4 regions of the Shewanella sp. SM68 genome follow, and region 3 is predicted to be linked to each of the others. Evidence: predicted binding sites of a transcription regulator. Region 3 holds the regulator's gene; each other region holds the start of a gene.

Region 1 (8,603 bases), on a different contig from region 3:
CTAACTCAAGTAAAAGTGATAAAAAACAATTAGATGATAAGGTTTATCAGTCTAATGCTAAGTCAAGTAACGATCTGAAAAAAACACTTGATCAGAAAGCTAAGCCCGCGTACCTTGTAACAAGTTCCCAACAAAAAGTTAACCAGCTAATGGTTCCACCCACCTCAACACTGCCAGCCAGTGTGAGTCAGTGGCAGTGGCCAGTAAGAGGGAAGTTAATCGGAACTTATTCTGCCAATGAGCAGGGAAATAAAGGTATTAAGATCGCGGGAAATCGGGGAGATATCATCAAAGCTGCTGCAGATGGGCGGGTGGTATACGCAGGAAGTGCTCTTAGGGGTTACGGTAATTTAGTGATTATTAAACATAGTGACGATTACCTTAGTGCTTATGCTCATACGGACAAGATCTTAGTCAAAGAAAAGCAACATGTCCTCGCAGGGCAGACTGTTGCAAAAATGGGCAATACAGGTGCCAATCGGGTAATGTTACATTTTGAAATTCGTTACCATGGACAGTCTGTAAACCCACTTACTTATTTACCTAAACAATGATTGTTTGGGGCCTTGTTGGCAAATGGAGGATAGGAAATTGCACTAATTCAGCAGTTTAATTAGGTTTGGGAGATTTGATCATGAGCCGCATAAATAGCACTGCCGCAGAAGCACTAGTAGATTTTTCCGTAGAAACCGTAGACTTTGATCTTGAAAAAGAAGAAGTTGCCACCGATCTAGTCCAAGAGCTAGGAATAGAACAACAGGTCCAAGATGACCTGCAAAAAAATCTTGATGCTACTCAACTTTATCTAGGTGAGATTGGTTTTTCCCCACTTCTTAGCGCAGAAGAAGAAGTTTACTTTTCCCGTAAGGCCTTAAAAGGTTGTGCAAAATCCCGTAATCGCATGATCGAAAGTAATTTACGTCTCGTCGTAAAAATTGCACGTCGTTACAATAACCGCGGCTTAGCACTGCTCGATCTTATCGAAGAGGGTAATTTAGGTTTAATTCGTGCCGTAGAAAAGTTTGACCCAGAAAGAGGTTTTCGTTTTTCAACCTATGCGACTTGGTGGATCAGACAGACGATTGAACGCGCTATCATGAATCAAACTCGTACTATTCGTTTGCCGATTCATGTTGTTAAAGAACTCAACGTATACTTGCGCACAGCCCGCGAATTAGCACAAAAACTGGATCATGAACCTACAGCGGAAGAAATTGCTGAAAAACTGCAAGTTTCTAGCTCTGATGTGAGCCGCATGCTTAAGCTGAATGAAAAAATTACCTCTGTTGATACGCCTTTGGGGGGCGATAACGAGAAAGCATTATTAGATGTATTGGCCGATGATGATAGTGTTGGCCCTGACTATAAAGTGCAAGATGAAGACATCTCTAACTCGGTGGTGAAATGGCTTAACGAGTTGAACACAAAACAAAGAGAAGTATTAGCCCGTCGTTTTGGTTTGTTAGGTTATGAACCTTCTACGCTTGAAGATGTAGGGGCTGAAATTGGTTTAACCCGTGAACGTGTTCGTCAAATCCAAGTGGAAGCATTAAAACGCTTACGTGATTTATTGGGTTCTCAAGGTTTATCTGTTGAAGCTTTATTTAGAAACTAATATCTGTCTTCTGGTGCCTTTCAGAGAAGCTATCCAGAAAATGTACTTAGTGTGAGATCACGTCATAAAGTAAAACGCCCACTATAGAGTGGGCGTTGTTATTTTTAGGCTTTTATTTAGATCACCTGATGTCTAGCTCAAGCGTTTCAGTTCATAGAGCAAATCAAGCGCCTGTTTTGGCGTTAAGTTATCGGGATTAATGCTACTTAATTTAGTCAAAGCTGGATTTTCAACCGGTTCAGGTAAAGCGAGTAAGCTTTGAATGGGCGTCCTCGTTCCTTCTGGTTGATGATCGCGACTCTCCAATTGCTGCAATTTATGTTTCGCTGCTTTAATCACTTTGTTTGGCACGCCGGCAAGCGCCGCAACTTGTAAGCCGTAGCTTTTACTGGCGGCGCCTTCTTGTACTGCATGCATAAAGGCGATGGTATCATCGTGCTCTATGGCATCAAGGTGCACATTGTAAACACCTGCCATTAAGTCAGGTAATTGAGTTAGCTCAAAATAATGGGTGGCGAATAGGGTCATAGCCCCTACTTGCTGGGCTAAATATTCCGCCGCCGACCAAGCTAGTGATAAACCATCATAGGTGGATGTTCCACGGCCGATTTCATCCATTAACACTAAACTACTGGCAGTGGCATTGTGCAGGATGTTGGCAGTTTCAGTCATTTCTACCATAAAGGTTGAGCGGCCAGAGGCCAGATCGTCTGATGCGCCAATACGGGTAAAGATGCGATCAATCGGGCCAATCAGGGCGCGATCTGCTGGAACAAAACAACCAATATGGGCCATCAGTGTAATCAAGGCGACTTGGCGCATATAGGTTGATTTACCGCCCATGTTAGGTCCAGTCACAATCAACATACGTCGTTGATTATGTAAGATTACTGGGTTAGCGATAAACGGCGTTTGGCTAACACGCTCCACCACTGGATGGCGACCAGCCTCTATCTGTACGCCGATATCTTGGCTCAGCTCTGGACAAGTGTAGCCCAAGGTTTCGGCACGCTCGGCAAAGTTACTCAGTACATCAAGCTCAGCCGCAGCTCTAGCAAAAGCCTGTAATTCATGTAATTTCGGCAGAATAAGATCGAATAACTGTTCCCATAACTGCTTTTCGAGTGCCAGGGCTTTACCTTGGCTCGAGAGGACTTTTTCTTCGTATTCCTTAAGTTCAGGCGTGATATAACGCTCCATATTCTTAAGTGTTTGGCGTCGTTGATAATTGAGCGGTACTTGTGAGGATTGCAGACGGCTCACTTCGATGTAATAGCCGTGTACGCGGTTATAGCCGACTTTAAGTGTATTGATGCCAGTACGTTCTTTTTCTCTGGCTTCAAGTTGTACTAAGTAATCACTCGCTCCTTCGCTCAGACCGCGCCATTCATCCAGTTCGCTGTTGTAGCCTTCACGGATCACCCCGCCATCGCGGATAAGCATAGGTGGATTATCGACTATCGCGCACTCAAGCAGGGCTTGCTCAGCGGGGAACTCACCTAAGTGTTGCCGTAATTGAGTCGTGTGCGGCGCGCTCAGTGTGCTTAAACTCTGTTGTAATTCAGGCAATAAGCCCAGAGCTTGACGTAAACGGGCAAAGTCTCTTGGGCGAGCGGTACGCAGCGCGAGTCTTGCCATGATACGTTCGATATCGCCAAGTGCCTTTAACTGCTCATGCAAATCTTCGTGGGCAGCGGTATCGAGGAGTTCAGTCACCGCCTGTTGGCGCGCCTTGATTTGCTTAGGATCTCGCAGAGGCTGATGGATCCAGCGTTGTAACATACGGCTGCCCATAGGCGTTGCCGTATTATCCAATACTGCCGCTAAGGTATTATCGCGGCCACCGGCAAGGTTTTGAGTGAGTTCTAGATTTCGGCGAGTTGCCGCATCGAGTACTATGCTATCGGTTTGATTGAAGCGGATAATAGCATTAATATGGGGCAGTGCCGTGCGCTGTGTGTCTTTGACATATTGCATCAAGCAACCCGCAGCCTGCAGTGATAAACGTGCATCTGCGATGCCAAAACCATGTAAGTCTTTAGTGCCAAACTGAGCTAGCAGTAACTTGATACTCGTATCGTAATCAAATTCCCATTCAGGGCGACGACGTTTACCTTTAAAACCGTTAAGTAGATCTAGTTCGCCAAAGTCTTCACTGTAGAGAATTTCAACGGGATTAGTGCGTTGCAATTCCGCTTCTAATGACTCTCGCGTGTCGAGCTCTGCAATCACAAAACGTCCGGATGAAACATCTAATGTGGCATAACCAAAACCAACTTTACCTTGATAAACCGCGGCTAACAGATTGTCTTGGCGTTCTTGTAGCAACGCTTCGTCGGTTAAGGTGCCTGGTGTGACAATTCGCACCACTTTACGTTCTACGGGCCCTTTAGATGTCGCGGGATCGCCAATCTGTTCGCAAATCGCAACTGATTGACCAATTTGAACTAATTTTGCAAGATAGCCTTCCACAGCATGGTAAGGAAGTCCCGCCATCGGAATAGGATCGCCACCACTTTTACCGCGCGCAGTGAGTGAAATGCCTAACAGCTCAGAAGCGCGTTTAGCATCGTCATAAAACAACTCGTAGAAGTCACCCATGCGATAAAACAGCAACATATCGTGATGTTCTGCTTTCATCGTCAAGTACTGACGCATCATAGGAGTATGTTTTTCTAAATCATCGGTATCAATTACATTCATTAAATCGTTATCGTCCGTTGTGACTGCCTAAAGGCGATACAGTTTGTGTGGTTAAGGGTGATTAAGCGCTATGGAAGCGGAAGACTGCTGTACAATTTTCAGCTAAAAAGACCACGCAAAATTTGTTGCGCCAATCTTAGCAATAATTTAGCGAAAATTGAGCCCTTAACGATGGATATTGATCAAAGGGAGCTATTATCTGATTTGATATTCGCTAAAACCTTGGCCATATTAAAAATCCTATCAGCTAAAAATAATTCAGTCACAGGTCTTGATACTGTATGATTGTACAGTATACTAGTCAGCAGAATTAAGACAAAAAGCGCGGCTTTTTGAATTACCCGTTTGTAAATTGAATATCACTTTTGACAGCTTAATGCTTGTCTTGATGAGGGAACAGGAATGAAGGTCGATCCAAATAAAGAGAAAGCACTTGCTGCGGTATTGATCCAAATTGAGAAACAATTTGGTAAAGGCTCCATCATGAAGCTGGGCGAAGATCGCTCTATGGATGTTGAGACCATTTCTACCGGTTCTCTGTCTCTGGACGTTGCTTTAGGTGCTGGCGGTTTGCCAATGGGTCGTATCGTTGAGATCTATGGTCCTGAATCATCAGGTAAAACAACACTGACTTTAGAAGTGATTGCGGCAGCGCAACGTGAAGGCAAAACCTGTGCCTTTATCGATGCAGAGCATGCACTAGACCCTATTTATGCTAAAAAATTGGGCGTAGATATTGATAACCTGCTGTGTTCGCAACCGGATACCGGCGAGCAAGCGCTTGAGATTTGTGATGCTTTAACTCGCTCAGGTGCTGTTGACGTTATCGTAGTCGACTCAGTGGCGGCATTAACGCCTAAAGCTGAAATCGAAGGCGAAATTGGTGATTCTCACATGGGCCTAGCGGCGCGTATGATGAGCCAAGCTATGCGTAAACTTGCGGGTAACTTAAAGCAATCTAACACCTTACTTATCTTCATCAACCAAATTCGGATGAAGATTGGTGTGATGTTCGGTAACCCAGAAACGACAACCGGTGGTAATGCGCTGAAGTTTTATGCTTCTGTTCGCCTAGATATTCGCCGCACTGGTGCCATTAAAGACGGCGATGAAGTGGTCGGTAACGAAACTCGCGTTAAAGTGGTGAAAAATAAGGTTGCAGCGCCGTTTAAACAGGCTGAGTTCCAAATCCTTTATGGCCAAGGTATTAACCGTACTGGTGAGTTAGTAGACTTAGGCGTAGCCCATAAGTTGATTGAAAAAGCGGGCGCTTGGTACAGCTATAAAGGTGACAAAATCGGCCAAGGTCGTGCTAATGCTGGCAAATATCTGACTGAAAACCCAGCTATTGCTGCTGAAATTGACAAGACGCTACGTGAGTTGCTTTTGAGCAATCCTAGTGCCTTGGCTGCCAAAGCTGATGATAGTACTGAGGACAATATTGATTTAGAGACAGGCGAAGTATTCTGAGTCAGTCAGCCCATCAAATTGCGGTCGCGCTGTTAGCGCGCCGCGATTATTCCCGTTTACAAATCCGCGATAAATTGCTCGAAAAAGGTTTCGAACTTAACGATATCGAACCTGTACTCAATGCTTGCGAATCCTCCGGTTTTATTAATGATGCTCGTTATGCTGAACTGTTAGTGCGTAGCCACATCAGTCGAGGCCACGGTACAATACGCATCCGCCAAGCAATCGCACAGAAAGGCTTATCTAAAGACTGTATTGAAGCCGCTTTGGTTAATTGTGATTGTGACTGGTTTGAGCTAGCAAAAGATAAAGCCACCAAAAAATACGGTGTTCCTCGCGTAACAGAAGTGAAGGGCTCTAAAGCTCGGGATCTCATTGCGAAGGAAAAAGCCAAACGAGTGCGTTTTTTAATGGGCCAAGGCTTTAGCTACGATCAAATCACTTACGCACTAGATTCAGATCCCAATGATCTCGATGAAAATTATTAAATTTGGAGCTAAGACTGTAAAAGCTCATCTAAATATCATCAATGAGTCTTGTCCATTTCGTACTCCACATTAGACTCACTTGCTTAAATATTGTCCGTGCCGCGATAAACTTACGCCGTCTTTATTTGTGCTTTATCTTGTCGTTTTGCTTCTAGTGACGCTGGTGTGGGCGATTCACGCTAAAATATTAAATTCCTGATGTGTATATCACCAATCAAGACTGGTCGTCCTTCCTTAGTCTGCTTATAATGCTGGGCAAATAGAAATACGGCTAGCCTAAGGCGTAGCTGGTAATGCTTACCCAATTCAGGATGATTTCATGTATCAAACTACAGCAGAGCTCAGAAGCGCTTTCCTCGAATTTTTCCGCAGCAATGGTCATCAAGTTGTGGACAGTAGTTCATTAGTGCCAGGCAACGATCCCACACTTTTATTTACCAATGCAGGCATGAACCAGTTCAAAGACGTGTTTCTTGGCATGGACAAACGCAATTATACGCGTGCGACCACTGCTCAACGTTGTGTACGCGCTGGTGGTAAACATAACGATTTGGATAACGTTGGCTACACAGCACGTCATCACACCTTTTTCGAAATGCTAGGTAACTTCAGTTTTGGAGATTATTTCAAAGAAGAAGCGATTCGTTTGGGTTGGACTTTTTTAACTGAAACGTTAAAGCTGCCTAAGGAACGTCTGTGCGTCACTATTTATCAGACAGATGATGAAGCCTTTGAAATCTGGAATAAAAAAATTGGTGTCGCTGCCGAGAACATCATACGTATCGGTGACAATAAAGGTGCCGCCTTTGCGTCAGATAACTTCTGGCAAATGGGTGATACCGGTCCTTGTGGTCCATGTACTGAGATTTTTTATGATCATGGTGATCATATTTGGGGCGGACGTCCTGGCAGTCCGGAAGAAGATGGCGATCGTTTCATCGAAATCTGGAACATCGTTTTCATGCAGTACAACCGTCAAGCATCGGGTGAAATGTTACCTTTGCCTAAGCCCTCGGTTGATACAGGCATGGGAATTGAGCGTATTGCTGCGATTATGCAGGGCGTACATTCTAACTACGAAATCGATATTTTCCGTACTTTGATTGCTAAAGCCGCAGAGGTCATTGGTGTTAGTGACTTATCTGAAAAGTCGCTGCGAGTCATTGCCGATCATATCCGTTCATGTGCATTTTTAATTGCCGATGGCGTTATGCCGTCGAACGAAGGCCGTGGTTATGTGCTGCGCCGTATTATTCGCCGCGCAGTTCGCCATGGTAACAAGTTAGGTGCGACCGAAGCTTTCTTCTACAAGCTGGTTCCGTCATTGGTTGCGGTGATGGGCGATGCAGCAAAAGGGTTAGCTGAGACTCAAGCGATTGTTGAAAAGGCACTGAAAGCGGAAGAAGAGCAATTTGCCCGTACGCTTGAACGTGGTTTAGGTATTTTAGATACGGCCTTAAACGAGTTGAAAGGTGACACCTTAGACGGCGAAACCGTATTTAAGCTGTATGACACCTATGGCTTCCCAATGGATTTGACCGCTGACGTCTGCCGTGAGCGCAATATAATTGTCGATGAAGCAGGTTTTGAAGTCGCCATGGCTGAACAACGTAGCCGCGCACAAGCTGCCGGTAACTTTGGTGCAGATTATAACGCTGCGCTGAAAATTGATGCTGAAACTGCATTCAGTGGTTACACCGAATTAGCGGGTCAAGCTAAGGTCACCGCGATTTATCAAAATGGTGAGTCAGTGACGGCGATCAAAGCGGGTGATGAAGCCGTTGTCGTGCTCGATGTAACACCTTTCTACGCTGAATCTGGCGGTCAAGTAGGCGATAAAGGCCAATTGGTTGCGAATGGTATTGAGTTTACGGTAAACGATACGCAAAAGTATGGTCAAGCAACGGGCCATCAAGGTGTTTTGGCTACAGGTAGCTTGAGCGTTGGCCAAGTTATTGAAGCGAAAGTGGATAAAAAACTGCGTCACCGTACACAGTTAAACCATTCTGTTACGCATTTACTGCATGCCGCACTGCGTCAAGTGCTCGGTACTCATGTCTCGCAAAAAGGTTCTTTGGTTGATCCTGAGCGTTTACGTTTTGACTTCTCCCATTTCGAAGGCGTAAAAGCTGCTGAATTAAAAGAAGTTGAAGAATTAGTTAACACTCAAATTCGTCGTAACCATGAGCTGAAAACCGCTGAAATGTGCATAGATGAAGCTAAAGAGAAAGGCGCTATGGCACTCTTTGGTGAGAAATATGATTCACAAGTCCGTGTTGTGACTATGGGCGATTTCTCTATCGAATTGTGTGGCGGTACACATGTCG
Region 2 (6,256 bases), on a different contig from region 3:
AAGCAAGAGCACGGATTGCCGCGGAGCTGCGGGCGGAAACCCCTAAATACTGGGATATGAAACCTTACGATGAACCAAACACTCGTCGCATCATGAAAAGCGATAATAATTGTTAGGTATTTACAGAGATTAAAGCCGCGGAAGCGTTTGTTCATTCCTAATAGACGATAAACGCCGGTGACACATGCAAGGAATAAATTGAATTGAAGACAAATCTGAGAGAGTTAAATGCTATTCAACCCGCTCCGCTGAGTGACTTTGTATTGCGGAACCTATTCGACATTGAAATTGAAATGGGGTGGAAAATTGAAAAGCTCAATTGTGAGGTTACCCGTGAAACGGTCCCATACTCGCTAATAGTAGGCCATGATTTTACGATGGTTTCAGCTATTACTTGGGGAGAATTATTAGATGGCCATAGTAACTCAAGAATGTCGGATTACTTAAAGCGTCTCGAGGAATCACAGAAGTATTTTTGTGATGACAATTGGCCCAAAGATGCCGGAGTTTGGCTCGCAAAACTGGATGGAAAGTATTACTTGGCTGGTGGTAAACACCGCGTGACGATTAATTACTTTCTACGCCATTTCAACATTGAAATCTTCAGTGACTCAATCGTGCTCCCAAATGTTAAAGTCCTTCAATACAAGCTCTTGTAAGAACAATCAATAAAGGTTGAAGATTATGCAAATTGGCCAAAAATTTTTTGCAGTTTCAGAAGCATATTCATTTGAGGATTTAGACAGTTCTCTAGTTGAATTTCCAGTGCGACGTCGTGAGTTTGAAGTATTACCTAAACCAGAGAAAGTGATTACTGACGACGGACAGCACAAAACTATTGAGAACTAATTACCAGAACACCTTAAGTCTGAAGATTGGTTTTTGGTAAGAAGTTTAGAAACTGGCCGGAAATCATGGTTTAACCCTCACAATTATACGATTTCACTGCTCTAACAACGGCATTGTTATCATCGATAGCGGTACTTTCCTTTTGCAGCAGTGGATGTGACGCTATTTAGATGTTTTCGTATAACACACAAATAGTCATTACACTTTGGGCAGCGGTTGAGTAACGAACTGCCTTCAAAATCCAATTTACAAAATACACAGTGATATTTGCAGGTCTCCGTCTTAGCAATCTGCTCTTTAATTCTGTCTAATGTGGACTTGGGTGATTCGGCAGGTTTTTCTTTAGTTCGTTGATACTCAAGCCATGCGCTGCGTCTTGGGTTGTAGATCCAATGCTTCCCCTTGATAGATGACTCAACCCAATCCTGTAGCAACTGTTTAGCCGATTTTAGCCTGTGTGATTCGCTGAATAACTTCGCGAAATGAATTAATTCTAGCTCTAACACCGCCGTATGCTTGTCCTTTCGTAAGTCATCATATATCGGCGCTGGGCGCCCCGGGTGGGATATGTAAAGGCATAACTTACGTTCAGATACCGCTATAACCATGTCAACCTTCACATTATTAACATAGGTATCTTGCGCTAAATCCTTCAGTTCATAGGTGATTCTAGTGTTTTTAGTAATGACGTGCTTTTCGCCATCCAGGTCAACATCAAGAGGCGGCAACATTAACAGGCCTTGCTCCTTAAACAGCTGCTTAAGCATGTAGCGCACTGAGACATAGAACGAGAATTTACAAGCCTCAATTTCTTCCTTACTTACTTCTTTGCAGTCATGGGCAAAGTGGGGGGCATTAACCTCTCCCAGCCGAGCGAGTAAGGCTATGCCGCACGATGGGCAAACACAATCGCAGGACTTACCCCGAGTTGCTTCTTCCACATCGATATATACACCATCACTGCGTAAACCAAAGGGGATGAGGTTCATAATTACTTTCTTCTATCAAGCACCAGATGGATCATCAATCAATTTTGAATTTCGGTCATGTTTCATCTAAAACGGTACGAGCAGGGGTACTTGATTGTTCAGGATAGAATTTTTATTACTCTCCCACAAGGTCTGATCTAAATTTTCAAATTTTTTATAAATACTGCTATTATTACTGATTATTTATACAGTGGTTTGCAAGTATGAAACTCATAATATGCCATGCGAGTGCGGGAATTTCGGGTTTTCCAAGTCCTGCAGCGGATTACGTTGAATTACCCCTTAGTCTTGATCAGCTGCTTGTTGAGCATCCTAGCTCGACCTGGTTTGGTCGTGCTGCGGGCCGCTCAATGGAAGGGGTTGGGATCTATGATGGCGATATACTGGTGATTGACCGTGCTGCCAAGCGCCGCAATCTCTCTATTGTTGTTGCCAGCTATAACGGAGAATTTACCGTAAAGCTCCTTGATGAAAAGCGCCGGCTTCTGGTTTCGATTGATCAGCAGCAAAATATGACGTCCGTTTCTATCGATGATGCAGATACCTTCTCGGTGGAAGGGGTGATCATCAAGTCTATTCGACTTCATGAGCATTCAAGCTTACTTGAACAATATCTGAGTCAATCATGTACGGACTGATTGATGCCAATTCATTTTATGTGTCGTGCGAAATGGTGTTTAGGCCCGACTTGCGCGGACTTCCCGCGATTGTGCTCAGTAACAACGACGGCTGTTGTGTGGCAATCAACCGCGCGGCCAAGTCCGTTGGCGTGAAGAAATTTGCTCCTTACTTTGAGCAGCAACATCTATGTAGACGACATAATGTGCAGGTGTTTTCATCTAATTATGCACTTTATGCCGATCTATCGGCAAAAATGATGCAAGTGATCGGACGGTTTGCGCCCGAGCAATACGTGTACTCTATTGATGAGTCGTTTGTGTCATTTCAACACTGTGCAGCAATCCCAGATTTAAACGCCCATTGTACCCTGTTGCGCCGTGCTGTTTGGCGTGAGTGCCGTTTACCTGTTTGCGTGGGTGTTGGTGAGACATTAACCCTTGCGAAATTGGCTAATCATGCCGCGAAACAATTGGCTCAATATAAAGGTGTTTGCGTTATTGATAACGATGCGCAGCGTATTGAGATATTAAAATCGATGCCAGTTGATGAGGTTTGGGGGATTGGCCGCAAACTAACGGTAAAACTGGGATTACTGGGTGTGCATACTGCCTATGATTTGGCACAACTGGCGCCGAAAGTAGCACGACAACATTTTTCTATCGATGTAGAGCGAACAGTGCGAGAACTCAATGGGCAGATCTGTAAAACGTGGGATGTCACCAAAGCAGATAAGCAGCAAATATTTTCCACCCGCAGCCTAGGCGAACGAATATGTACCCGGGAACATTTACACCAAGCGTTAGCAAAGCATGCCGCAATTGCCGGTGCGAAGGTTCGAGAACAAGGCTCATTGTGTAAAACAATGGTCGTGTTTGCTGCCAACTCGACACATGATCCACAGCCTATGTATTTTAAAAGGCTTGTTCAGTTTACTTGTGCCACTGATGACAGTCGTGAACTGTGCGCCGCGGTTAGCCGCGAGCTATCAAACCTCTATCGCCCTGGTGTGCGCTATTACCGTATTGGTGTAGGCCTGATTGATCTTTGCCCTAAAACCTCAGTGCAATATGACTTATTTAATGCGCCCAAGAGCGACCCTAACTTAATGAAAATCTTTGATAGTCTGAATAATCGCTATGGCCGTGATGTGTTGTATATTGCTGCACAGGGGAGTGATCAGCATTGGACTATGCGCCGAGAATTTCTATCGCCTCAATACACTACTCGTTGGTCCGATATACCGACGGTTAAAGCGTAACAGGATTCTGTGACGTTATGGCCATCGGCTAAGCACCACTGAAACGAGACTGGATGATACGGCGCCACTACCGGTTTGCAGTGTTGGCCATTTTTGCCCCTTCCTGATTTGCCTAAAGCAATCCCTAGGTGCTTTAATAGGATAATTCCAACCGGTAGGAGAAGTTTATGCTATTCAAACCCACTGCGCATTCACGTCGCTTGCTCCCAAAGTATCTCACCGCGGCCGTCCACAGCATTTTTGAAATGCGCGATGACACAGCACTCCCGTTAGGGGCCTTTTTCGACAAATTAGGAACAGAGACATGGCTCCACCAAGACGGCTTTTGGTATGCCCCTGTCGATATCCAGCAATACGAGCGCCGCGACATCGATCAGGCCATTGTTGCTCTCTTCCGTGAAGGCATACTCTCCGGTACCCCGTTTCGCACGCCTGCCAACAAACTAATCGAATTTGAGCTGATGGACCCGAATATAGAAGCACTATTGCCACGCATGAGAGACGTTTTCGCCCGATAACGAATTAGGTTGTGCTTATATGGCGCCGGTTAAGTAGCATTAAGTTTGCTAGATCCTGAATGAGATATTATTTTTAATGAGTAGTCCCTATTACTCATTGAAAAGGAATTCACGATGCATACGACGCGAATCGCTGCCGCCATTTTGTTACTTTCTGGCTGTACAAGTACCCTCAAGACAACAGTCGTTACAATTAGCAACTCTGACAACGCTAAATATGCCCAACAAGGACTTGTCTACTACTTACCGGCATCGAGTCAAGTTGTCACGCTGACTCACAAGCTGCTTTATTGTCAAATGAACAAAGGTATACTTGATTTTGATTATCAGACCACAGCGACAGTCAAACAAACTGCTCACCCCGATCTCACTAAGGTGTTCGTAGTAGACCCTGAAGAACTGCATGAATTTACCAAAGACTGGGGGATGACAGTGTTTATGCATCCCAATGGGCTCCTTAAGTCTTTTGCAACCAATGCCGATGATAAATCTATTGAGTTGGGCATGGCCGCCGTGAAAACCATTGTCAATATTGCAGCCATTTCTCAAGGAATACCAATCTCATTAGCCAGTCCTCCAAAGGAGATAGTAAAAAGTTTTGAACCCAAAGGGATGTGTATTCCCGAACTCAGCCAAGAACCTATTGTGTCGGTAGTGATGGATTCACTCACGGCCACGGTGCTAAGTAAAACTACAGAGCTAAATAAACAGCAGAAGAAGTTAGCTGCAGCCAAGGGGGATACCACTGTACAAGAGCAAGCGGTACTTGCCGCACAAAAAGCGGTTTCGCAGGCCTCTTTAGCCCTCGAGAAGTTCCAGAAGAAGATCACTCTGCAGCGCGAATACACCTACGATACGGCGAAAATTGCAGATGCCAGCATTGAGATCACTAACAGACTGGAAGACTTCCTTCCATGGGTTTACTCTAATGATTCCAGCCGCAGGAATTACCTCGCTGAGAATATGGCCGTCAAATACAGTTTCAAGTTAAGCATTGAGAATACGGCTTCAAATTATCAGAAGAAAGAAACAACGGTCCAGCCGAAAAATGATTATTTTGGGTTGTATTATTCAACTTTTGGCACGCGCCAGCTTAAACTAAATCGTACGGAAAAAGGTAATGCATCCGCAGGGTCCTTGCTGTTCAGTGGGTTTATTACCGCGCCAGAGTTTGGCTATGTGGCCATACTGCCATTCAAGAATCATCTTGGGGAAAGCAACTCTTTTACCGCCAATTTTGACAGTTCAGGCGGGCTGACTGACGTTGTCTACGGCACCGTGCGCACAGGTTCAGAACAAGTGACCGCAGCCTTGTATGAAGCAACCGATACCTATAACGAATATACCAAAGGGAGACAAACTACCCGGGAGGCTGACAAGCAAGAGTTCCAGACATTATCGATCCATGCTCTATCGATCGCGAATAGTACCTACCAAAATCTGACAGTCGATCAATTAACCGCTCGTGCTGGCATAGTCCGAACGCTGCTAATCAAGCTGGGAGACACCGAACAGGGTAGGGAAGCTATCACTTCCTTAGCGATGAACATCGATAATGATAATCTTATCCAACTTGCTAACGCTCTGTGATCCAACGGTCGGCTTTAGTGAACTGAAACTGTTGAATCCCTAAAGCGTCCACATAATGAGGGAATATTGTTTTTCGTACCGCGTGGACACAGGCAGGCCGAACTCGGAAACGATGAATTTAAAGTACAAAAAAGCGGAGCCAAAGGTTCCGCTTGTGCGTTATTTATCTGAATAATCATATTTTCGCGCTATTAGTATGGATATTCTGTCTTGTCCGCGAGTGTCAAGAGAACACAGGGGGGACGATTTCTATCATTACTGTGCGAAAACAAAAAGCTTCCAACGAATATCACCCTGCGCCGACGTGTGCTGATGGTGATTTTGTGGGGGGATTGTTTTCCCTCCGGCAACGGTTACTTCTTTGTTGCAGCCAACACACTTATAGATGCCTTCATGAACACACTTTTCGCCAGGCTTATGTATTTTATCGA
Region 3 (8,603 bases):
CCAGAGGCGATTAAGAACAAGCCAATGGCACCTACAATAGGCCAGACACTTTGGGATGGAACGTAGTAAGTCTGATGTTTCGTTGTCATTTTGCAGCTCCTTGCTCTATGGCAGACGCTAACTGCTTGTCGGTAATGTCGTAGAGAGTGTAAGAGAGGGTCAGAGTATGGATAGACTCAGGTAACTGAGGATCCACATAGAAAATGAGCGGCAGCTCAGCGCTAGTGTCCGCCGCTAAGGGTTGTTGATTAAAGCAAAAGCATTCTGTTTTATTAAAATAAGCGGCACCTTGTCCGGGCGAAACTGAAGGTATCGCTTGGCCAATCGTTGCTTTAGCTGACATATTGCGCGCCAGAAATGCCGTATGGATTAGCTCGCCAGGGTGAACTTCGAGCCGTTTGGTTTGTGGCGCAAATGTCCATGGCATGCCTGTTTGTACCTGAGAAATAAATTCCACAGTCACTATTCGGCTTGTATCTACTGTGATTGCTTGATAACTACTCGCGGTATTGGAGGGTTTTCCATTGATACCGAGTTGCTCGCACAACACATCGTAGAGCGGCACCAGCGCGAATCCAAAGCCAAACATGCCAATACAGCCTATAACTAACATGCTGATAAGTTTACGATTTGACTTAGATTTATCTTGCTGGTGTTGGGTTGCCATTTCATTTCACCTCAGGTGGTGTCGTGAAGGAGTGGTAAGGCGCAGGGCTTGGCAATGTCCACTCTAAACCCTCGGAACCTTCCCAAGGTTTAGCGGGAGCTTTTTCGCCGCCACGGATGCACTTAATTACTAATACTAAGAAAATCAATTGCGATAAGCCGAAGGCGAACCCACCAATCGAGACGATTTGATTAACATCGGCAAATTGAATCGAGTAGTCAGGGATACGCCTTGGCATTCCTGCCAGCCCAAGGAAATGCATCGGGAAAAATAGCACATTGACTGAAATCACCGAGCACCAGAAATGCCATTGTCCCAGTCGTTCGTTGTACATGTGTCCCGTCCACTTAGGTAGCCAGTAATAGGCCGCTGCCATGATGGAGAAAATCGCACCAGTCACGAGCACATAATGGAAATGTGCCACAACAAAATAAGTATCGTGGTACTGGAAGTCGGCGGGTGTAATGGCGAGCATTAATCCCGAAAAACCGCCAATAGTGAAGAGTATGATAAAGGCTACAGCAAACAGCATGGGCGTTTCGAAACTGAGTGAGCCGCGCCACATAGTGGCAACCCAGTTAAACACTTTCACCCCAGTTGGCACTGCAATCAACATAGTGCAATACATGAAAAACAGCTCGGCAAACACTGGCATACCTGTGGTGAACATATGGTGCGCCCACACGAGGAACGACAGAATTGCAATACTAGCCGTAGCATAAACCATGGATGCATAGCCAAATAAGGGTTTACGACTGAAGGCTGGGACTATGGCAGAGATGATGCCAAAGGACGGCAAGATCATGATGTAAACTTCAGGGTGGCCGAAGAACCAGAAAATATGCTGGAACATCACAGGATCGCCGCCGCCCGCCGCATCGAAGAAACTCGTGCCGAAAAACTTATCGGTCAGCACCATAGTCACTGCGCCCGCGAGTACGGGCATAACTGCGATCAGTAGGAATGCCGTGATAAGCCAAGTCCAGACAAACAATGGTAACTTCATCCATGTCATGCCTGGCGCGCGTAAATTCACTATGGTCACAATCACGTTGATCGCGCCCATGATCGAACTTATCCCCATGATGTGAATAGAAAATACAAAGAGCGCCGTGCTATCTGGGCTATAAGTTGTTGATAGTGGTGCGTAGAAGGTCCAACCAAAGTTAGGTCCGCCACCTTCCATAAATAGCGAACTGAGAAGGATAGTGAAGGCGAAGGGGAGTATCCAAAAACTCCAGTTATTCATCCGTGGCAGCGCCATATCGGGCGCCCCTATCATCATAGGGATCAGCCAGTTAGCGAGCCCTGTAAAGGCTGGCATTACCGCACCGAATACCATGATCAGCCCATGAACAGTTGTCATTTGGTTGAAAAAGTTGGGCTCGACCAATTGTAATCCAGGTTGAAAGAGTTCAGCGCGGATCACCATGGCCATAGCGCCACCGGTTAAGAACATAATGAAGCTGAACCATAAATACAAAGTACCTATGTCTTTATGGTTGGTGGTTAGCAGCCAGCGCATGATGCCCTTTGGCGCACCATGATGATGGTCATCATGGGCTGCGGTTTGATCTTGAGTCGTAGTGCTCATCATTATCCCCTACTGTCCATGACTTGCGATATCAGCAGGTTGCACTGTATCGCCGGTATTGTTATCCCAAGCATTGCGTTCATAGGTAATGACTGCTGCAAGTTGCTGTGGGCTAAGCTGTTTGCCAAATGCCTGCATAGCCGTGCCCGTTTTGCCGTGCATCACAATATCGATGTGATTGGCGACTGGTCCAATGGCGATAGCACTACCCACTAGCGCGGGGAAGGCGGGTGGTATTCCTGCACCTGTCACTTGATGGCAGGCAGCACAGAAGGTCGCGTAGACAGTTTCACCTTCGGCCATGAGGGCGTCATGGCTGAGTGTGGGGAGGCTTGCGGGATCGATTGCAGCTGAGACGTCTGCAGGTGCGGGTGTCGGAGTTGTACTGCTTGGTACCGCGGCGGATGTTTGTGCAGAATTGCCGTTCATGTACTCGTTGACGTCTTTGGCTTGCACTGCATCGCCAGTATTATTGCCCCAAGCATTACGCTCGTAGGTAGTCACTGCCGCGATTTCTTGTGCAGTCAATTGCTTACTAAACGCTTGCATGGCTGTACCCGTTTTACCGTTGAGCACAATTTCAAGGTGGCCGCTGAGCGGTCCCGTTGCAATCGGGCTACCTTTAAGGTGCGGAAATACGCCTTGCAACCCTTCGCCATTGGGCTGGTGGCAGGCTGCGCAGTGCCCGAGGTAAACTTGTTCACCTTGAGTCATCAACTCTTCTTTACTTAGGGTTTGTGATAAAGCGGCTTGAGCGGCTTCAGCCGCAGCACCTGCGGCTTGTTTCTGCTCTGTTACCCAAGCCTCAAACTCGGCTTCAGGTAACGCTTGTACTACGATAGGCATAAAACCATGGTCTTTTCCGCAAAGTTCGGCGCATTGACCGCGGTAAATGCCGGGTTTGTCGATGCGAGTCCAAGCCTCATTGATAAATCCAGGGTTGGCATCTTTCTTAATGGCAAAGGCGGGTACCCACCAGGAATGGATGACATCCTCTGAAGTCATCAGAAAGCGGATTTTGCGGTTTATCGGTAGAACGAGCGGTTTATCGACTTCCAATAGATAGTTTTCACCCTTGGTTTCGGTGCCTTCAATTTGTGCTCTGGGTGTTGTCAGTATGCTATAAAAATCAATATCTTGATCGAAATAGCTGTAATGCCATTTCCATTGGGACCCCGTGACTTTTACGGTGAGATCGGCGTTGCTGGGATCTTCCATTGCGATTAAAGTTTTTGTCGCTGGAATCGCCATTAAGATCAAAATGATAAATGGCAGAATCGTCCAAGCGATTTCAACTTTAGTGCTTTCGTGAAAGTGGGACGCGACAGCGCCTTTGGATTTTCTGTGGTTGATCATGGCGTAAATCATGACGCCAAAGACCACTAGGCCTATTGCGCAGCAGATATACAAGATGGTCATGTGCAAGTGATAAACCTTGCCACTGATCTCGGTCACGCCAGGGGTCATGTTGAACCGCATGTCCGCGGCGGTCAACGGTGGTGCGAAAAGCACCACGAGTAAACAATACAACAATTGCTTCACAAGACTTCTCCTCTGCCAATTGCGAATAGCAACTACAAAGAAGAGCAACACAGTAAGTCTCAACTCTATGCAAACTCTTCAGTTCCCAAAAAAGCTTTTTTGACTTCAACGTGCGTTGGCGGCTGTTACTTTTAATCAAGTATTGTTACTGCTGGTAATTAGCCACGCTGGCACATACTGCTGAAATAAATTTGTTCTCTATTTTTAGTGGCGCTTCGAGTTCGATAAATACTCGATTCATTGACCACGGAAGGTGATATATCACCACCGACTTAACCAACCATACTTGCTGTTTAAATATTGATCAAGATCACTTATTTATCTAATTATCTGAAAAATTGCCAAAAAAAAGCCTCACATTCATAGGTGAGGCGGCTTTCAAGGTAAAAAATTAAATGAATATTTAGTGTACAGCGCTAAAAAAAGATTGCTGACCGAAGAGATTGCCTTGCTCAATGCGTACGTCGGCATGTAAGTGACTATTTACGTCTTCAAGCACTATGCCCATAGCTCGGGCACTTTTAGCCACGATTTGTAGGCGTCGATTATCCCGCGCATCTAATGATTGAGTCCAAGTAATGACTGCACTGGACGTACCACTTGTTAGGGCTTTTTCCATCGCCCACAGGGTTTCGACTTCATCTTTAGCATGTACCAGCAAAACTCTATCCATACGCACACCTGCGCTAGCGAGTGTTTGCTTGTAGCCAATACTTGGAGGGTTGATGAGCACTAACCAACGGCCCTGTTGGCTTAACTGAGCGAGTTGTGCACTCAGATGAATTAATTCTTGGCGACCTTGAGTCTTGGTTGGCATACAGGCGATAGGCGCATGGTGCCAGTCATAGTCGGCATCACGGACTTCATCGAGCCACAAGCCCGGATGGCGGGGGGCATTGCCAAGTAGTTTATTCATAGCCAATCTCCATTACGGATCACACCGACGGCGAGTCCTTCAATTGTTAAACTTTGGAAGCCTAAATCCACTTTAATCGGGGAGTAATCTTCATTTTCGGCATGTAGATAGACTACATTACCTTTTTTTTCGAAACGTTTAACAGTGACATCGTCATCGACTCTAGCGACAACCACTTGACCATTTCTAGCTTGTTCTACTTTATGAACTGCCAGCAAATCACCTTCGAGAATACCGATATTTTTCATGCTGTCGCCCTTTACTCGCAGTAAAAAATCGGCGGCGGGATGAAACATGCTTGGGTCGACTTGGTAGTACTGTTCAACATGTTCTTGGGCGAGGATAGGTTCACCCGCGGCCACTTGGCCGATGAGCGGTAAACCTGTTTCAGTCAAATCTTCGATTTCCGCAGGCAGACGAATGCCCCGAGATGTGCCAGGCATGATCTCAATGCAGCCCTTTTTCGCCAACGCTTTAAGGTGTTCTTCAGCCGCATTGGCGCTCTTAAAACCTAAACGGGTTGCGATTTCTGCCCGAGTGGGTGGCATGCCAGTATCGGCAATATTTCGTTTAATTAGCTCTAATATTTCAGCTTGGCGTGGCGTCAAAGGTCTCATGGTGTTTCCTGTTTTTCTATACAGTTACTGTTAGTATATACAGTATTATTTGCAGCGCAAGTATTAACCACTTTTTAGCTATGTTGGAGAGAATTAGCGAATATTACCCATAGTCTGGTATTCTATCGGGCTAGTAAACGCACTTAATTGCATAAGAATAATGCCTAAACACGACTCTCTTTGGTTGAAATCATTACGTTGGATCCAAAAACACTTAGTGCACACTATTGTGGTGCCTCAGGATCCCTTTGCCGATCTGAATCTGGATGCTTCCAGACCCCTTGTTTATGTGATGAAAACAGAATCCCTCAGTGACATAGCTGCTTTGAGCGAAATAACGGCTAAGTTAGGTTTACCAAGCCCTTATGAGCCTCTAGTGGCTAATGGTGTGACTGCGCCTCGGGTTGTCTGTCTTCAAGGACGTAAGCCACTGTTTGGCGAGCGTGCTGGTAATGAGCCTTTCCTCGAATGTTTTATGCGTTTGTTAGCCGTGCATAAGGAACGTCCTGAATTAGATATTCAACTGGTACCCGTGAGCTTGTATTGGGGTCGCACGCCAGGGAAAGAAGACGACACTATGAAGGCGGCCGTATTTGAGCGGGAAAACCCGACTTGGCTGCGCAAGTGCTTGATGATTCTGTTCTTAGGTCGACATAACTTCGTGCAGTTTTCGAATGCCGTATCCCTGCGTTACATGGCTGACGAACATGGCACCGACATGGGGATTGCCCATAAGTTAGCACGGGTTGCGCGCGTGCATTTCCGTCGTCAACGTAAGGTAATGACAGGGCCTGTGCTGCCAAACCGCCAAGCACTGTTTCATTCGTTACTCAAATCTGAGTCGCTGCGCAAAGCGATTCAAGAAGAAGCCGCCAGTAAAAAGATTTCTGAGACCCAAGCGCGCGAGACGGCTATTGAGTACCTCGATGAAATAGCAGCCGATTACTCAGATAGTTTAGTGCGTATTGCCGAGCGTTTCTTAACTTGGTTGTGGAACAAGCTTTATAGCGGGATCAACATTAAAGGCGCCGAGCAAGTTCGCCAGCTGCATCACGATGGCCACGAGATTGTTTATGTGCCTTGCCATCGCAGCCACATGGATTACCTGCTGTTATCGTATATTTTGTATTATCAAGGCATGGTTCCGCCGCACATTGCTGCTGGCATCAACCTCAACTTCTGGCCCGCGGGACCTATGTTCCGTCGCGGTGGTGCCTTCTTTATCCGCCGTAGTTTTAATGGCAACAAGCTGTATACCGCAGTATTTCGTGAGTATTTAGATCAGCTGTTTGCTAAAGGTTATTCGGTGGAATACTTCTCCGAAGGTGGCCGTTCACGTACTGGCCGTCTGTTGGCGCCGAAAACTGGCATGATCGCCATGACGATGAACAGCGTACTGCGCGGTATTGAACGTCCTGTCACACTTGTGCCTGTGTATTTAGGCTATGACCATGTGATGGAAGTGGCGACTTACCATAAAGAGTTAAGCGGTAAGAAAAAGAAAAAAGAATCTGTGTGGCAGGTGTTCGGTGCCATTCGCAAATTAGGTAATTTTGGCCAAGGTTACGTGAATTTTGGCGAGCCTATTACCTTACAAAATTTCTTAAATGAGCGTGCGCCAAACTGGCGTGCTGAGTTGGCCGATGATCCCGAGCAGAAACCAAGTTGGTTAACTCCAGCGGTAAACGTGCTGGCTAATCGGGTGATGACGCGTATCAATGATGCCGCAGCCGCGAGTTCGGTGACTTTGACTAGCTTAGTCTTACTGGCGACAGATCAAAACGCCTTAGAACGTAGTCTGCTGGAGCGTCAGCTTGATTTGTATCTGACCCTACTCAAAAAAGTGCCTTACACTTCTTATACATCTGTTGCGGAAGGTGATGGTAAGCATTTAGTGCAGCAAGGTTTAGAGCTGAACAAGTTTGTTGTTAGTGCCGATCCTTTAGGGGAAATAGTGTCTATCGAAGCGAGTCAGGCAGTGTCTATGACTTACTATCGTAACAATATCATTCACTTATTTATTGTTCCTTCATTAATTGCGAGTTGTTTAACCCACAATGAACAGATCCTGCGCCAGCAAGTCGTTTCAATCGTTGCCGATTTTTATCCATTGCTGAAAGCCGAACTCTTCATGGGAATTAAAGACTTACCAGCCTATGTTGAGCAAGTACTGGATTTCCTGATTGGGCAAGGTTTAGTGGTTGAGACAGATACTTTAGCTGTCGTGCCTGAGCACTCAAGCCAATTATTATTGTTAGCCAGTTCAGTGAGCGAGACTCTGCAACGGTACGCTATTATTTTCAATCTGTTAGCGAACAGACCTAAGATGGAGCGCTCAGAACTTGAGTCTGAGAGCCATTTACTCGCTCAGCGTTTAGGGGCTTTACATGGTATTACCGCGCCTGAATTCTACGATAAAAAACTCTACGGTACTTTGAGCGTGAAGCTCAAAGAATTGGGATATCTGGCGGATAGTGAAGATAAGTCCAATATCAATCGCATACGAGATCAGGCCAATAGCTTATTACGTCCGTCAGTGAGACAAACGATAGTGGCGAGTGTCACCGCGGAGCACACAGTTTAATGGCAAATCATATGAATGCGGCTAAGCATAAGCCCGCAGGTAAGTCCTTGCTTGGTGGTGCCATGATTATTGCTGGCACGACCGTAGGTGCTGGGATGTTTTCTCTGCCCGTGGTCGGTGCAGGTATGTGGTTTGGCTATTCGATTTTGATGTTATTGGGCATTTGGTTTTGCATGTTGATGTCGGGCTTATTGTTGCTCGAAACCAATTTACATTTCGAACCCGGTGCTAGCTTCGATACCTTAAGCAAGCAAACTCTTGGGCAGTTTTGGCGGATAGTGAACGGCGTTTCTATTGCTTTCGTGTTGTATATTTTGACTTATGCCTATATCAGCGGCGGTGGTTCGATTGTGAATCACAGCTTGCAGGGCATGGGAATTGAGTTACCGCAAAGCGTGTCAGGGCTGGTGTTTGCCATAGTATTGGCGAGTATAGTATTGATCAGTACTAAAGCCGTGGATCGGATTACCACGATTATGCTCGGCGGTATGATCATTACCTTCTTCCTCGCGGTCGGCAATTTATTGATCGAAATTGATGTGACTAAGTTGCTCGAACCTGATGGTAATAACAGCTTTTCACCTTATCTGTGGGCGGCGCTGCCCTTTGGTCTCGCCAGCTTCGGCTACCATGGTAACGTTCCCAGCTTAGTGAAGTATTACGGCAAAGATTCCTCCACCATT
Region 4 (8,603 bases), on a different contig from region 3:
GGCAACATCGCTATTTTGTTTAGAGGCATACTGCACTGCGACATGTAGATTACCAAAAGTATTACGATATTGCAGCGCAGCATCGGCACGCCCTGCCCCTGTTAAACCACCGTCACCGAAGGTATAGGCCCCCACTGACCACCCCGTAAAAGCATTGAGCACATCGGTTGTGTAAGCAACATCATAGTAAGCCCCCCATTGCTTACCAAAACTGATCTTTCCCCATTTCTCATGGGACATCCCTACATAACCCAGTCGATTGAATAAAAAATCTGAATTTTTAGATGCAGATAACTGACCGCCACCTTGGCCTTGCGTGTATATAAGGCCGTCATCACTGGTCACCATATTGATACCCCATTCCGTATGGGCAAAGGAGCTCCAGCCATTTTTCTCTTGACGGTCGAAACGAAAACCAACACGAGAAAAATTATCTATAACGGAAGTTTCATGACCATCATTTAACGCGGCAAAACCTAACCAACCTATCATGTTAACGCTGTTAGTTTGGTCATTATACAACTCAACGGCTTGAGCAGTTCCCATTAACAATAAGCTTGGGATCATCAAAGCGAGCAATGTCTTTTTCATTTCATCTACCTTTAAATTCAGCGAAACCACATATAATCACATGATTTATTTAATATATTATTTTCCCCAATCAATACTAAGCAGGTTATATGCCACCGGGAGGAAAAGCTGAAAATCAAGGTGTTTTTTAGATACGGATCAGGCAATCTCGAAATATCGTGATTATCGGTTGTTAAATACCGTTAGATAAATTAAATGTCGTTATTACATCAAGAGACAATAACGACATATATGCAACAAGTGTGTCATTACACTGCTGTTGTAGATTTGCGGCTATTAGAAGCTGAACGACTGGTTGATCGAGTTACCGAACTTTTGGAACTGGTCTTTTGGGAAGCATATTTGTTGGAACCATTGTTTTTTGTTGTACCTATACCTTTCGCTGAACTTGATTTTTTAGAGTACGACTTACGATAACCGAATTTATTACTTGCCGTTTTACGATAACCTTGGCCTTGTAAACCATTAAGCGCGGTTGGCAGTTGTGCGCCTGCATTCTGGATAAGCGTGGATAAGGTGCCGAGCAGTGGCTGCATAAAGGCTTGATAAGAGGTTTCTTTATGGCAAATGCCATTCAGACTCGCTTCCCAAAGCGCTGTCATATCCGGCGTAGTCGCACTCGCGGGCAAGCTGTTAATCAATCCTTTCCCCACGTCTGTCGAGACAATAGATTTACCTAAGCGCTGTAAAAAACCGCGTTTGAACAGCAATTCGATAATACCTGCACGGGTAGCCTCTGTACCTAATCCGTCGGTTTCTTTAAGAATTTTACGGATCTCAGGATCGGTCACATAACGGCTAATACCCGTCATAGCTCCGAGTAAAGTGGCATCGGTAAAGGCCTTTGGTGGTTGAGTATTTTTCTCCAACAATTCGCCTCGAGTACAATGCAAAGCCTGTCCCAATTTCAAAGGCGGTAATTGGCCGATAAACTCGTCATTCTCCTCATCGTCCTTACCTGCGCTTTCTTCCGTCGACTTGTTGCCACTCGCCTTACTGCCATTTGGCTCTTGGCGGGCAAAGAGTTGCTTCCAGCCGAGGGATTTATCCTGACGCGCCTTGGTATTAAATAAGCCACCCTCGATTGTCACTTGCACTGTGGTTTCACTGTAACAATAAGCCGGATAAAACTGGGCTAAGTACTGGCGAGCAACATGAAGATATAACTGCCTCTCACGCTGACTCAAGCTAGATAAGTTAGCCGTCTTCTCTGTGGGGACGATTGCGTGATGGGCGTCCACTTTTTTATCATCCCATGCTTTAGATTTAAGACGGGGATCGGGTGCATCAGCACCTTGCAATAACTCAGCAGCACCGTTACTGATCGCCTTAAGTACCGAAGGCGCAAGGTTATGTTGCTCAACGGGTAAATAACGACTGTCGGAGCGTGGGTAAGTAATGAGTTTATGACGTTCATACAAACTCTGGCAGGTATCGAGCACATCCTTAGCACTCATGCCAAACCGTTTCGCCGCATCAATTTGCAACGCGGATAAGCTGTAGGGCAATGGTGGATTCTGTTTCTTGTCCTTAGCCACTAATTGAGTGACTAAGGCGGGTTTATCACTGATGCGACTCACCACATTTTGCGCTAGCCCTCTCGCTAACACTCGTCCTTCTTCATCCATATAAGGCTGACAAGCTTCGCTAGGTTGCCACTTGGCGCTGAAGGTTTCTTGCTTCTCGGTCGCCAAATGCGCTAGTACTTCATAAAAAGGTTTAGATTGAAAGTGGGCAATCTCTTCATCACGGCGCACCACTAGTCCAAGTAATGGCGTTTGTACTCGGCCGACGGATAACACGCCTTGATAACCGACCTTTTTACCTTGGATGGTGTACGCACGCGTCATATTCATGCCATAGAGCCAATCGGCACGACTGCGAGCTAAGGCCGATGTGGATAAAGGAATGAACTCGCGATTACTGCGTAGCTGTGTTAGAGCCCGTTTTACAGCTTGTGGGTTTAAGTCACTGATCAGTAAACGCTGGGTTTGATGTAGCTTGTCCCCCGTCACGCCAAGATAGGCAATCACTTCATCCACGAGTAACTGCCCTTCGCGGTCGGGATCGCCCGCATTAACCAAGGTGTTGGCTTGTTTGACTAATCGTTTAAGCACTGTGAGTTGACTGCGGGTTGCGGCCTTAGGTTTTAGTTGCCACTTGTCTGGCACTATTGGCAAATGCTCGAATTTCCAAGACTTAAATTCGGGATTATAGGCATCAGGTTCTGCTTGTTCGAGCAAGTGACCGACACACCAAGACACACAATCGCCATTGGCGGCTTCGATAAATCCATCGCCTTTTTTATGGGGTTTAGGCAATACATCGGCAATGGCCCGCCCTAGGCTAGGTTTTTCTGCGATATAGAGAATCATACAAACACCAAGCACTGGATATAATTACAGTATAATTTAGCCCAAACGCCAGTTGAGTGCAAATTTCTGTAGTAAACCGAGCTTAAATGTAAAAGCTTAAGTGTAAATTCAATTGCGAATAATTCTCAACAAGGCATAAGATACACTAAATAACTAAGGAGTGACTATGAGACAGTTTGCAATAAATGCGCGACAGGCTATGACAATAACTCCAGTATTAATATTAAGATTCAATCAGTTATTGATATTCCATAGCTTAATGTTACTCGCAATAAGCATGCTCACCAGTACCTGGCTGGGACAAATGAAAATCATCGATATGCCGTTAGCATGGGGATTCATTCTCGTCATTCCTATTGCTGTGAGTTTATCTCTATTACTCAGCCATCAAATCACGCGCCATAGCTTAAGCAGCTTATTCGGCGTGTGGATGCTACTTTGGGTAATGGGATAACTGACATTCATAATAAATCACTACCGTATTTCGAGTTAACTCGCCCCTCTGCTCTATTTATCCATGCTAAAACTCAATTTCAAAACACATTGGTTTCAAATATCTAACACTTTAACTATGAAGCTCCCTAAAAAATAGTTATGTTGAGTATCTTGGATATTTACAAAAAATGTCTTAATCAAAAGTGAATGTCCTAACTCAACATCTGTTGAATAACAGTAAACCTAAAAACTCTGCTAAAACAACACAATAAAGGAATCGGAGTCTATGAATGAGATTGTCAACGCGATCAATAGTGTAATTTGGAGCCCTGCACTTATTTTTCTTTGCCTAGGTGTCGGGCTCTATTTCTCCCTTCGCACTCGATTTTTACAGCTGCGCCATCTGCCAGAAATGATCCGCCTGATGTTTGATGGTAAGAGTACTGATGCGGGAGTGTCGTCTTTTCAAGCACTCGCGATGACATTAGCGGGCCGAGTCGGTACAGGTAACATTGCAGGGGTTGCCACAGCAATCACCTTTGGTGGTCCTGGCGCTTTATTTTGGATGTGGATGGTTGCCTTTCTCGGTGCCAGCTCCGCCTTCGTTGAATCTACCTTAGGTCAAGTCTATAAAGAAAAAATCAATGGCGAGTATCGTGGTGGGCCTGCTTTTTATATTGAAAAAGGCTTAGGCATGAAATGGTATGCATGGGTATTTGCAATTGCGACCATATTTGCTTGCGGGATCCTGCTGCCAGGCGTACAAGCTAACTCGATAGGTTCAAGTTTAAAAACCGCTTTCAACATAGATCCTAATGTGACGGCAGCCATACTGGCCATGCTTCTTGGTTTTATCATTTTTGGCGGTGTAAAACGTATCGCTCACTTTGCCAGTGCCGTCGTCCCCTTTATGGCACTGGGTTACATCATAGTGGCTTGTGTCATCATAGCGCTAAATATTGGCCAGCTACCGGGTATTTTATGGTTAATTATCAAAAGTGCCTTTGGCTTTGATGCGGGTTTTGGTGCCATTTTAGGCTTAGCCATCATGTGGGGGGTAAAGCGGGGTATTTACTCCAACGAAGCGGGTCAAGGTACAGCGCCACATGCCTCATCTGCAGCGGCGGTAAGCCATCCAGCCAAACAAGGGTTAGTTCAAGCTTTTTCTGTGTATATCGACACCTTATTCGTTTGCTCTGCAACTGGTTTCATGCTGCTTATTACAGGACTGTATAATGTTCAGGGCCCAGACGGTGCGGCGCTCTATACCGGCATTGCCGGAGTCGCTGCAGGACCAGGCTACGTACAAACGGCAATGGAAAGTATGATGCCAGGATTTGGCAATATCTTTGTGGCTATCGCACTCTTCTTCTTCGCCTTTACGACCATAGTGGCTTATTACTACATTGCCGAGACCAACATTGCCTATATCAACCGTAAAGTAAATCACCCTTGGTTCATGGTCGTTCTCAAAGTCGTGATCATTGGCTCAACCGTATACGGCACAGTTAAAACGGCTGATATGGCTTGGGGAATGGGTGACATTGGTGTTGGACTCATGGCATGGCTCAATATTATTGCCATTATTCTATTAAGGAAAACCGCATTCACTTGCCTAAAAGATTATGAATCACAGCAAGCACTCGGCATAGAGCCACTTTTTGACCCGGTAAAACTGGGTATTAAAAATGCGGATTACTGGGTTGAACGTAAACACGCTGAAGAAAATGTAATGACTGAAACAACACAACGCATAAATACGTAGACGTTATCACGATGATCCGTTAAGCAAATATAAGCCATTAAAAAGCCAGTGATTTCTCACTGGCTTTTTTGTATCGTTTAGAACAAAAATAACACAAAATTTACGATACTGAATGACCCACAATCTTTATGGGTGACAGACGTTATGCAGCTCTAAGTTAGTGCCGATATCTTTATTTCGATCGGCTTTAGCATCATCATTACGCAGTTGCGTCAAGTGATCTAAATACGCTTGGTCAACGTCGTTCGTGATGTAGTGACCATCAAATACGGACGTTTCGAAACGTTTAATTGCAGGATTCTCCATTCTTACCGCTTCAATTAAATCGGGTAAGTCTTGGAAAATAATGCCATCAGCACCAATTAACTTGGCGATTTCATCGGCATCACGACCGTGTGCAATAAGCTCATTCGACGTTGGCATGTCAATACCGTACACGTTCGGGAAACGAATTTCCGGTGCGGCAGAGGCAAAGTACACTTTCTTAGCACCTGCTTCACGGGCCATTTCGATGATTTGCTCTGAGGTCGTACCGCGAACGATAGAGTCGTCCACCAGCAAGACATTTTTGCCTTTGAACTCAGTGTTAATCGCATTCAACTTACGACGCACTGACTTCTTACGCTCCTGTTGACCAGGCATGATGAAGGTACGGCCAATATAACGGTTTTTCACAAAACCTTGGCGGTACGGTAAGTCCATGCAACGGGCAATCTCCAGCGCGATATCGCAAGAGGTTTCAGGAATAGGAATAACCACGTCGATATCGTGATCGTACCATTCTTTCTTAATCTTCTCGCCAAGCTTAGCGCCCATGTTGACGCGACTTGCATATACAGACACTTTGTCGATCGTCGAATCTGGACGGGCAAAATAGACGAATTCGAAGATACAAGGTGCATAGCTAGGCTCGGCTGCACATTGACGGGTATACAGCTGACCGTCAATTGAAACATAAATCGCTTCACCCGGTGCCACATCACGCATCACTTCAAAGCCAACAGCATCGAGTGCCACGCTTTCAGAAGCCACCATGTATTCAGTGCCAGTGGCGGTTTCGTGCTTACCTAATACTAAAGGACGAATACCAAATGGGTCACGGAACGCAACTAAGCCTTGACCAATAATCATGGCAACAACCGCGTAGGCGCCACGAGCTTGTTGGTGTACGTTAGCGACCGCATCGAACACTTCTTCCGACGTCAGGGTTAAACTCGTGGTTTTTTGCAGTTCGTCGGCCAACAGGTTTAACAAGACTTCAGAATCCGAAGTGGTGTTAACATGACGACGCTTTTTGATCAGTCCTTCGGCTAATTCGACTGTGTTGGTTAAGTTACCGTTATGGGCTAATGAGATCCCAAATGGCGAGTTAACATAGAAAGGCTGCGCTTCAGATGCGCTTGAACTGCCCGCAGTTGGATAACGCACATGGCCAATACCAGCATTACCTTGTAGGCGTTGCATATGTTTGACTTCAAAAACGTCTTTAACCAAACCATTGGCTTTACGTAGTCTGAAAGCACCACGATCAATGGTCACAATACCTGCCGCATCCTGACCTCTGTGCTGCAACACTGTCAGTGCATCATAAATGGTCTGATTAACCGATGATTGGCCAACTATTCCGACGATACCACACATGGGTAAGCTTCCTCATTGTAAGATGTTCTATCACTTAGGATTATTTTATTTTCTTTCTTATAGTTTGGGTACAAAGCTGGAGGTATTTTCCAAATAGTCAAAAAACCATTGAATAACAACGCCAAATTCGGGTACTAGCACAGAATCTTTCCACCATTGGGAGTTGGGAGAGCCTGTAAAAGCATCCATGAAAAACAACAAGGCGCTCACAATAAGCGCGCCTCGAATAGCACCGAAGCACAAGCCCAAAAGCCTGTCAGTGCCAGATAATCCGGTTTTGACAACAAGTTGTCCGAGAATATAGTTAACTAAGGCACCGAGTACCAAAGTGGTAATAAAGAGGATGGCAATAGAAACGCCATTACGCAGCATCTCATCGTTCATTTGTGTTAAGTGAACGGCAAGATCTTGGTAAAATTGGCTGGCAACAAAGAAAGCCGCAAACCATACCACTAAGGACATGGCTTCTTTGGCAAATCCACGGATCAGACTGATAAGAGTCGATAATCCGATGACGAATATGATAGCGTAATCAATCCAAACCATTGAGATGGCTTTCCGACATGGGCTTTAAGACGGCGCGATTCTACCAGAGACTGAAACGATTCTCACCCCTAGTGAGGTAAATAAATCATTTTCAGTCTCGAGTGTTGTATCACCATTAAGATTCTAAGGGATTAAAAGGAACAATCCAGCCCTTGAGACGTGTAAGGTTTTCCACCTCAACTTGTACTTTCTTCAGCTTTGCCTCAGACACATCGGGTCCGACAAACACTTTAGTTAATACGCCATCTTTAGGGTTTTCAGGAATAGTGTACGCTTTAAAACCACTCTTACGCAGCTGTGCAACCAAGGCTTTAACATTCGTTGCGTTGTTAAAACTGCCAAGCTGCAAGGTAAAGCCACTTTTCAAGCTGTCACGGCTGACCACTTTAACGGCATCCTCTTTGGCTGCACTGGCTTTGGGCGTTTCTGCTTTAGGCTTTTCAGCCTTAGCCACAGTGGTCGCTTTAGCGTCCGCCTTTTTAGCCGGTTCAGTTTTTACAGTGGCTTTAGGCGGCTCTTTTTTAGCTTCAGGTTTCGTTTCAGGCTTAGGCTCTGCTTTTTTAACATCAGGCTTAACATCTTTCTTAACATCTTGCTTTGCGACTTCGATTACTGGCGCGGCGACAGACTTTTCATTGTCAGCATTAACTGGCATTTCGGCTAAGGCGACCTCAGTCCCATTCAGCGCAGCAGCATCCTCGGCCGACAAGACTTCAAACATATCATCGTCGGCTTTTTGCTGCTCAATCACGGTCGGGCGTAAAGGAATTTCGGAAAACTGCTCTTCTTGGCGATCTTTTTTGCCATCCAAAATATCCGGCAAAAAAATTACCCCAAGCGCAACCAGCACTACAGTGCCGACTAAACGATTATGAAACTGGCTAGACAAAACTGACTTCCTGCATAAATTGAGACTTAAAACCTGCCACAGTGTAAAAGGAGCCAAACACAATTACCACATCATCTGGGTTAATTTGCGCTTTTAATGCAGACCAAGCCTCAGATATGTCCTCAAACTCAAATGCAGCAGCCTCAGTGGCTAATGTTTTGCGTAGCATGGCCGAACTCGCGCCACGCTCACCGTGCAGACTGACCAAATACCAAGTGTCGATCAGTGGATTGATCACAGGCAACACACCTGCAATATCTTTATCCTTCAACATGCCGCAAAGGGCGAACACGCGCTTACCCACAACGATTGGCGCTAACTGTTGTACCAAAAAACGCGCCGCATGGGGATTATGGGCAAC

The links. Region 3 encodes LexA, which represses DNA repair genes until DNA is damaged. Its sites were predicted from a motif close to TACTGTATNNNNATACAGTA; they were not measured.
Region 1: a site for LexA is predicted at 4,594-4,613, ahead of recA (recombinase RecA). Genes of this name have one in related genera too.
Region 2: a site for LexA is predicted at 2,012-2,031, ahead of umuD (translesion error-prone DNA polymerase V autoproteolytic subunit). Genes of this name have one in related genera too.
Region 4: a site for LexA is predicted at 2,979-2,998, ahead of L5M40_RS15510 (DNA topoisomerase III). Genes of this name have one in related genera too.

What each region holds. Positions count from the first base shown of each region.
Region 1 covers NZ_JAKKRU010000010.1:92,446-101,048, forward strand. The annotation lists gene L5M40_RS16240 (peptidoglycan DD-metalloendopeptidase family protein) at 1-554, shown strand, start outside; gene rpoS (RNA polymerase sigma factor RpoS) at 635-1,615, shown strand; gene mutS (DNA mismatch repair protein MutS) at 1,748-4,318, opposite strand; gene recA (recombinase RecA) at 4,721-5,788, shown strand; gene L5M40_RS16260 (regulatory protein RecX) at 5,806-6,276, shown strand; gene alaS (alanine--tRNA ligase) at 6,596-8,603, shown strand, end outside.
Region 2 covers NZ_JAKKRU010000019.1:44,485-50,740, reverse strand. The annotation lists gene L5M40_RS21420 (hypothetical protein) at 204-659, shown strand; gene L5M40_RS21415 (hypothetical protein) at 685-849, shown strand; gene L5M40_RS21410 (hypothetical protein) at 969-1,838, opposite strand; gene umuD (translesion error-prone DNA polymerase V autoproteolytic subunit) at 2,042-2,476, shown strand; gene L5M40_RS21400 (Y-family DNA polymerase) at 2,464-3,717, shown strand; gene L5M40_RS21395 (hypothetical protein) at 3,885-4,235, shown strand; gene L5M40_RS21390 (hypothetical protein) at 4,350-5,825, shown strand; gene L5M40_RS21385 (hypothetical protein) at 6,081-6,256, opposite strand, start outside.
Region 3 covers NZ_JAKKRU010000006.1:101,105-109,707, reverse strand. The annotation lists gene L5M40_RS11745 (cytochrome c oxidase subunit 3) at 1-89, opposite strand, end outside; gene L5M40_RS11740 (cytochrome c oxidase assembly protein) at 86-667, opposite strand; gene ctaD (cytochrome c oxidase subunit I) at 669-2,261, opposite strand; gene coxB (cytochrome c oxidase subunit II) at 2,271-3,803, opposite strand; gene L5M40_RS11725 (cell division inhibitor SulA) at 4,207-4,719, opposite strand; gene lexA (transcriptional repressor LexA) at 4,716-5,336, opposite strand; gene plsB (glycerol-3-phosphate 1-O-acyltransferase PlsB) at 5,497-7,920, shown strand; gene mtr (tryptophan permease) at 7,920-8,603, shown strand, end outside.
Region 4 covers NZ_JAKKRU010000009.1:160,487-169,089, forward strand. The annotation lists gene L5M40_RS15505 (porin) at 1-591, opposite strand, end outside; gene L5M40_RS15510 (DNA topoisomerase III) at 840-2,966, opposite strand; gene L5M40_RS15515 (hypothetical protein) at 3,133-3,420, shown strand; gene L5M40_RS15520 (alanine/glycine:cation symporter family protein) at 3,688-5,166, shown strand; gene purF (amidophosphoribosyltransferase) at 5,293-6,807, opposite strand; gene L5M40_RS15530 (CvpA family protein) at 6,865-7,353, opposite strand; gene L5M40_RS15535 (SPOR domain-containing protein) at 7,469-8,242, opposite strand; gene folC (bifunctional tetrahydrofolate synthase/dihydrofolate synthase) at 8,235-8,603, opposite strand, start outside.